DNA from 2 places in the Cupriavidus sp. SW-Y-13 genome. Region 2 is predicted to be linked to the other one. Evidence: riboswitches for the same ligand, from Rfam matches in the RefSeq annotation. Region 2 holds a riboswitch; the other holds the start of a gene.
The links. Region 2 has a riboswitch for glycine ahead of gcvT (glycine cleavage system aminomethyltransferase GcvT). Riboswitches for the same ligand answer to the same signal wherever they lie in the genome.
Positions count from the first base shown of each region.

Region 1: it holds a riboswitch for glycine, as region 2 does, so the genes downstream of both, GA566_RS26515 (D-amino acid dehydrogenase) here and gcvT (glycine cleavage system aminomethyltransferase GcvT) in region 2, are expected to answer to the same signal.

Region 1 is NZ_WHLX01000002.1:2,470,830-2,474,228, reverse strand. Features, by position in the region: gene GA566_RS26530 (LysR family transcriptional regulator) at 1-3, opposite strand, end outside; gene GA566_RS26525 (PepSY domain-containing protein) at 256-522, shown strand; gene GA566_RS26520 (cytochrome b/b6 domain-containing protein) at 525-1,079, shown strand; glycine riboswitch at 1,138-1,247, shown strand; gene GA566_RS26515 (D-amino acid dehydrogenase) at 1,424-2,689, shown strand; tRNA gene GA566_RS26510 (tRNA-Leu) at 2,901-2,987, opposite strand; gene GA566_RS26505 (diguanylate cyclase domain-containing protein) at 3,072-3,399, opposite strand, start outside.
Region 2 is NZ_WHLX01000001.1:3,416,607-3,420,005, forward strand. Features, by position in the region: gene GA566_RS15370 (UvrD-helicase domain-containing protein) at 1-597, opposite strand, end outside; gene GA566_RS15375 (glycine zipper 2TM domain-containing protein) at 910-1,134, shown strand; glycine riboswitch at 1,203-1,293, shown strand; glycine riboswitch at 1,315-1,434, shown strand; gene gcvT (glycine cleavage system aminomethyltransferase GcvT) at 1,520-2,647, shown strand; gene gcvH (glycine cleavage system protein GcvH) at 2,761-3,141, shown strand; gene gcvP (aminomethyl-transferring glycine dehydrogenase) at 3,218-3,399, shown strand, end outside.

The DNA.
Region 1 (3,399 bases), on a different contig from region 2:
CATCTGACACCTTATTCGTAGTATTTCTCCGGGAAAACCCTAGCCCGGCGGGCGATTGTCCCACACTACGAACAATGATGAAGTCCACGCTCTTAGTGTGGACATTACGGGACGATGACATCGGGGTGACATTCACAGTAGCGAGCGATGTACTCGGCGCATGCCGTCCACCGGGAAAGCGATGACATGAAACGTGTCTCATTCCAGAATACGATGCGAGACATCGCCCGAATGGGTAAATCGGAGGAGTCATTCATGTACAAGTTCGCAGCCTTTGCCCTCGCTGGCCTATTCTCCTCGGCAGCGTTCGCTGGCGCCAACTGCGCCAAGCACCCCAAGGCCGAATGGATGCCGGAGGCTGACGCCAAGGCCAAGATCGCGGCCCAGGGCTACAACATCAAGAAGTTCAAGGTGGACGGCAACTGCTACGAGATCTACGGCACCACCAAGGACGGCAAGAAGGCCGAGATTTATTTCGACACGAAGACGCTCGACATCGTGAAATCGGAAATCGAGAAGTAAGCATGTCCACGCCGGCGGATCGCATGGAGCGGTCCGATACGCTCGCCGTATGGGATCTGGCCGTCCGCTTCACGCACTGGAGCGTGGCGGCCATCGTCCTGTTCGATATCTTCGATGACTCCGGCGACCGCCTGCACCGTGTGCTGGGCTATGTGGCGGCCGGATTGGTACTGTTTCGGATTCTCTGGGGATTTGTCGGCACCGAGCACGCGCGCTTTGGTGCCTGGCTGCCGCGTCCGGCTGGCGTGCTGCTCTATGCCCGGGCATTGCTGCGTGGCCGCGCGCCGCGCCATCTCAGCCACACGCCGCTCGGCGCCGTGATGATGCTCGCCATGTGGGCGCTGATCCTTGGCCTCGCCGTCACGGGATGGATGTCCCGGCTCGATCCGTTCTGGGGCGAGGACTGGCCCATCGACATCCATCGATGGATGTCGAACACGCTGCTCGGGCTGGTCGTCGTCCACGTAATCGCGGCCATCGCCATGAGCCTCAAGCTGCGCGAGAACCTCATAGCGGCGATGCTCACCGGCCGCAAGCGTCGCGCCTCGGATCGTTGATATCGCTCAATGGACATAGCCGAAATCTTAAAACCTGTGGCATAGTGCCTCACGTTGTCCCGTGATATCGGGAGAGCCCGTGCCAGTCCGACTCGATCCGACAGGCAGCACGGCGCCGAAGGAGCAACCGCCCCGGAAACTCTCAGGCAAAAGGACCGATATCGCCAATGCACTCTGAAGAACCACGGCTCTCACGTCGGCCGCTGGTACCGAAGGAGCAAGCGATGTGTGCCGTCCTCCGCGACCGGCGCCGCGCGAATCTCTCAGGTCAAGGACAGAGGGGGCGTCTATCCGCGCATGGGGCGCGGTGGACTGCCATCCCTTGACGTCCTCGCGACCTTCTCATGAAAACCATTGCAGTGATCGGCGGCGGTATTACCGGCGTCACGACCGCTTACGCCCTCGCCAAGCGCGGATTCTCCGTCACGCTCTTCGAACGCCATCGCTATGCGGCCATGGAGACATCGTTCGCCAATGGCGGACAGCTATCGGCATCGAACGCCGAAGTCTGGACGCACTGGTCCACGCTCGTTAAGGGTGTGAAGTGGATGCTCCGCAACGATGCGCCGCTGCTGGTCAACCCGCGCCCTACGTGGCACAAGTTGAGCTGGTTCGCCGAGTTCATCGCGTCGATGCCGCACTATCGCAGCAACACCGTGGAGACGGCGCGGCTTGCCATTGCCGCACGCCAGCACCTGTTTGCCTGGGCGGATGCGGAAGGTATCGATTTCGATCTGAAGCGGCGCGGCATCCTGCATATCTATCGCAACAAGTCGGGGTTCGATCATGCCGGGCGCGTGTCGACGCTGCTGGCCGAAGGCGGACTGGAGCGGCGCGCGGTCACGCCTGCGGAGATGCGCGATATCGAGCCGACGCTGGCCGGCAAGTTCTACGGTGGGTACTACACCGAGAGCGATGCCACCGGCGATATCCACAAGTTCACCAGTGGGCTCGCGGCGGCCGTGCAGCGGCTGGGCGTGACTACGCTATACAACCAGGACGTGCGCACGCTATCGACCACAGGCCGACGCGTCACCGTGGTATCCGCCGAAGACGGTCTGCCCTCATCGCGCGAGTTCGACGGCATCGTGGTGTGCGCTGGCGTGGCGAGCCGCACCTTTGCGCAGCAGCTTGGCGATCGCGTCAACATCTATCCGGTGAAGGGTTACTCGATCACGGTCAACCTGAACGATGCCGAGAGCCAGGCCGGCGCGCCTGTTGTGAGCCTGCTCGATGATGAAACCAAACTGGTCACTAGCCGGCTGGGTGTCGATCGTTTTCGGGTGGCGGGCACGGCGGAGTTCAATGGCATCAATCGCGATATCCGCGCCGATCGCATTCGTCCGCTGATCGACTGGGTGCACGCATGTTTTCCTGCGGTGAGCACACGCAGCGTCGTGCCCTGGGCCGGGCTGCGCCCGATGATGCCGAACATGATGCCGCGCGTGGGCAGGGGTCATGCGGCCAATGTGTTTTACAACACGGGGCATGGGCATCTGGGATGGACGCTGTCAGCGGTGACGGCCGAGATGGTGGGAGATGTGGTGCGGGGGGCTGGGGCTGAGGTGGTGGTGGCTGGGGGCGAGGTGGGGGGTAGTGCGGTTGCCTGAATCGCCTGATGGTGTGCTCCCCTCTCCCGCATGGCGGGAGAGGGGTTGGGGGAGAGGGCTGGAGGTACAAATTGCTACGTGGTCGGCAAGCAGAGCCTCCGGCCCTCTCCCCCGCCCCTCTCCCATTTCATGGGAGAGGGGAGCAAACCAACAGCATTTGGGGCGCACAAATGAAAAACCCCCGCTCTTACGAGCGAGGGTTTATCTGAATTGGTGCCCAGAAGAGGACTCGAACCTCCACAGTGTTGCCACCGCTAGGACCTGAACCTAGTGCGTCTACCAATTCCGCCATCTGGGCTTCGTATCGCTGCATTGCTGCGTCGATGCGAGCCGCGAATTCTACAGAAGACTTGGCAATTTGCAAGCCCTTTTCGCGCGATGGTCACAATCCGGTGTTTTGCACGCCGAGGGACAGGCTGCCGTCGAGCACATACCGGTTACGCCCCGCGCGCTTGGCGCGGTACATCGCGCTGTCGGCGCGGTGCAGCAGTGGCTCCAGGCGAGGCGCCTCCGGCAGTGTGCAGACGGCGCCCACACTGATCGTCACGAAGGGCTGCACTGGCGTGCCGTTGTGCGGAATGCCAAGGTCTCGCACCGATGCCACCAGCCCGCGGGCAACACTGCGTGTCTCGTCCACGTTCGAATTCGGCAGCACCACGGCGAACTCCTCGCCGCCCAGGCGCGCGCAGAACTGGTCGTCGCGCAGCACG
Region 2 (3,399 bases):
TTCGGCCGGGAGCCGGATCAGATCGTCGAAGTCCACCGCCTGGTACGCATGCAGCGTCGCCACGTACGCGCGATAGACCATGGCGGCCTGGTGCTCGTCGGCCGTGGCGGCCTGCGCGAGCGCGGTCTCGGGATCGACCATGCCGTTCTTCCACAGCGAAATCGTGCTCTGCACGCTGCGGATCAGTTTCTTGTCGGTGGTACTCAACTGCTCCTGCACGAGTCCGAAGCAGTCGTCCGAATCCATGATCGAGAATTGCGGCTTCAGGCCCACATGCTCGGCTTCCATGCGCAGAATTTGCACGCCGAGCGAGTGAAACGTACAAACGGTCAGCTGCTTGAGTGGAATACGCTTCCCTTCGCGCGTGGTCTTTCCCTCCATGAGCTTGCTGATGCGCTCCTGCATCTCCTTGGCCGCCTTGTTCGTGAACGTGACGGCAGCAATGTGACGCGGCTCGAACCCCTTGTCCTCGATCAGATGCGCAATTTTCTGCGTGATCACGCGCGTCTTGCCGGAACCCGCCCCGGCCAGCACAAGGCAAGGGCCGTCCAGATAGCGAACGGCTTCGGATTGCGCGGCGTTGAGTCCGTGGGTCATGGGGCGGGAAGAGGAAAGCGGGGACGAGAACCGGGAAGGGCGGAAATGCCGAACTCGGCACGCGGTCAGCCACGCGCCGAAGGCGACGATGCTACCACGCGGCAAGGTGGCTGACAGGGCCTGTCGGAGGGTGTCCGACGGCACCCGTTTCACGCTGGTAACAATCGTAAATCGGGCGGGCCCTGCCTGGTGACGGGGCATGGAGTTTGCCTCTCTCCCGTACGGCCGAGCAGGTTGGCAGTCACAACGGTGCACGGCAAACCTTCCGGATATCGGAACGTATCGGAATCCATTCGAATCAAGGAGCCAATCATGAACACCCTTCGCACGCTCTCGAAAGTCGCGCTGATCGGCGCTACGCTGGTCGGCTTTGCCGGTTGCGCGGACATGACGCCGAAGCAACGGAATACCGCCATCGGCGCCGGTGCGGGCGCGCTCGGCGGCGCGGTGCTGACCAACGGCAGCGCCTTGGGTACGATCGGCGGCGCGGCTGCCGGTGGCGTCATCGGCAATGTCGTAACCAAGGACAACCGCTGACCGAACGGGGGGACCGCAGCGCGCGACGGGACGGTTTGACAAAGCCAGACCGCTCCCGTACATTCACGCGCATCTGACCGGGAGAGCGCGCATCACGCATTGCGCCGCCGAAGGGGAATCACCCGAAAACTCTCAGGCACCATGGACCGGTCGGATCGGCATGCAACATGCACACGATGCATGCCGCACTCTGGAGAGCGACATCCGCCGCAGCTGGAAGGCCGGCGAGCATGTCCACCGAAGGGGCGCACGGAGCCACGGCTTCGTAATCTCTCAGGTATCGAGGACAGAGGGGTCATCCGCCGCAGCGGACTGGTTGCACATTGGTGCGGCCGGCATGCGGCGGGTGACCCTTTTTTCGTTTTCGAATTGCCCGAGGATATCCATGACGCTCCAGGCCACGCCCCTCAACGCCATTCATCGCGCCCTCGGCGCCCGCATGGTCGATTTTGGCGGTTGGGACATGCCGGTCAACTACGGCTCCCAGATCGAGGAACACAACGCAGTCCGCTCGGACGCCGGCATGTTCGACGTCTCGCACATGTGCGTGGTCGATCTCCATGGCGCGAACACCCGCACCTTCCTGCGCGGCCTGCTGGCCAACAACGTCGACAAGCTCCAGACACCGGGCAAGGCCCTGTATTCCTGCATGCTCGACGAGAAAGGCGGTGTCATCGACGACCTGATCGTCTACTTCTTTGCCGAGGATTATTTCCGGCTCGTGGTCAATGCGAGCACGGCCGTCGGCGATATCGAATGGATCCGTTCGCGCAACAGCGAGACCGGCAGCGGCGTGACTATCAACCCGCGCCGTGGTGACGTGGCACCAGCAGGGTTCAGCGCACTGGCCATCGTCGCCGTGCAGGGTCCGAACGCACGCGCCAAAGTCTATGCAGCCTTCCCCTCCACCCAGCCCGCCGATGCCCTCAAGCCATTCAACGCGCTGGTCGTGCAGGACCCGGCCATGGGCGAACTGATGGTGGCGCGCACGGGCTATACCGGCGAAGACGGCTTCGAACTGGTGGTGCCGGCCGAGAACGTCGCCGGTATCTGGGAAAAACTCGTGGCAGCCGGTGTGAAGCCTGCCGGCCTGGGCGCACGCGACACCCTGCGCCTGGAAGCCGGCATGAACCTGTACGGCCAGGACATGGACATCCATACGTCGCCGCTCGACGCCGGGCTGTCGTGGACGGTCGATCTGCAAAGCGAACGCGACTTCACCGGCAAGGCTGCGCTGACCGCTGGCGGCCAGAAACGCGCGTTCCTGGGCCTGATCCTGCGCGACAAGGGCGGCGTGCTGCGCGCGCACCAGAAAGTCGTCACCGCATCCGGCGACGGCGAAATCACCAGCGGCACATTCAGCCCGTCGCTGTCCCAGTCCATTGCCTTTGCCAGTCTGCCGAAGGACATCGTGCCGGGTGCGGAAGTCCAGGTAGAGATCCGCGACCGCAAACTGACCGCGACTGTGGTTAAACTGCCGTTTGTGCGCAATGGCAAGGCACTCGTGAGCTGAGGCATCGGCCCCCGCTTCACACCAACGGTCGCCCTTCCACCCGTTCCGCTCGAGCCCACATGCCGCGGGCGGGTGAATGAAACAAGAAACACACTGTATCCCGGAGAACCCTCATGAATTTCCCCGCTGACCTGAAGTACACCGAGTCGCACGAATGGGTGCGCGTCGAAGCCGACGGCACGCTGACCATCGGCATCACCGACCACGCACAAGACGCGCTGGGCGACATCGTTTTCCTGGAACTGCCCGAAGTGGGCAAGTCGGTTGGCGCAGGCGACGCGCTGGCCGTGGTGGAGTCCGTGAAGGCGGCTTCCGACATCTACGCCCCGGTGGCCGGCGAAGTCATCGCCATTAACGACGCGGCTTCGGCATCGCCGGAATCGGTCAATGCCAACGCCTTCGACGCGTGGCTGTTCAAGATCAAGCCGGCCAACGGCGACGATGTGAACGGCCTGATGAACGTCGACGCCTACAAGGCCAGCGTCGGCGCCTGATCGCGCTGATTGTCCGATGCCGCGCGTGGCGGCAGGCTGACCACCTGCCCCGCGCGCTCCACGAGATTTCCTTGCCATGAACGCCCCGTTTCCCATGAACGCTGCCGCCCAAGCTGCACGGCCCACGCTGGCCGAACTGGAGGCGCGCGACGCCTTCGCCGCCCGCCATATCGGGCCCGATACCGCCGAACAGCAGCACATGCTCAAGCTGCTCGGTTTCCACAGCACCGCCGCGCTGATCGATGCCGTGGTGCCTGC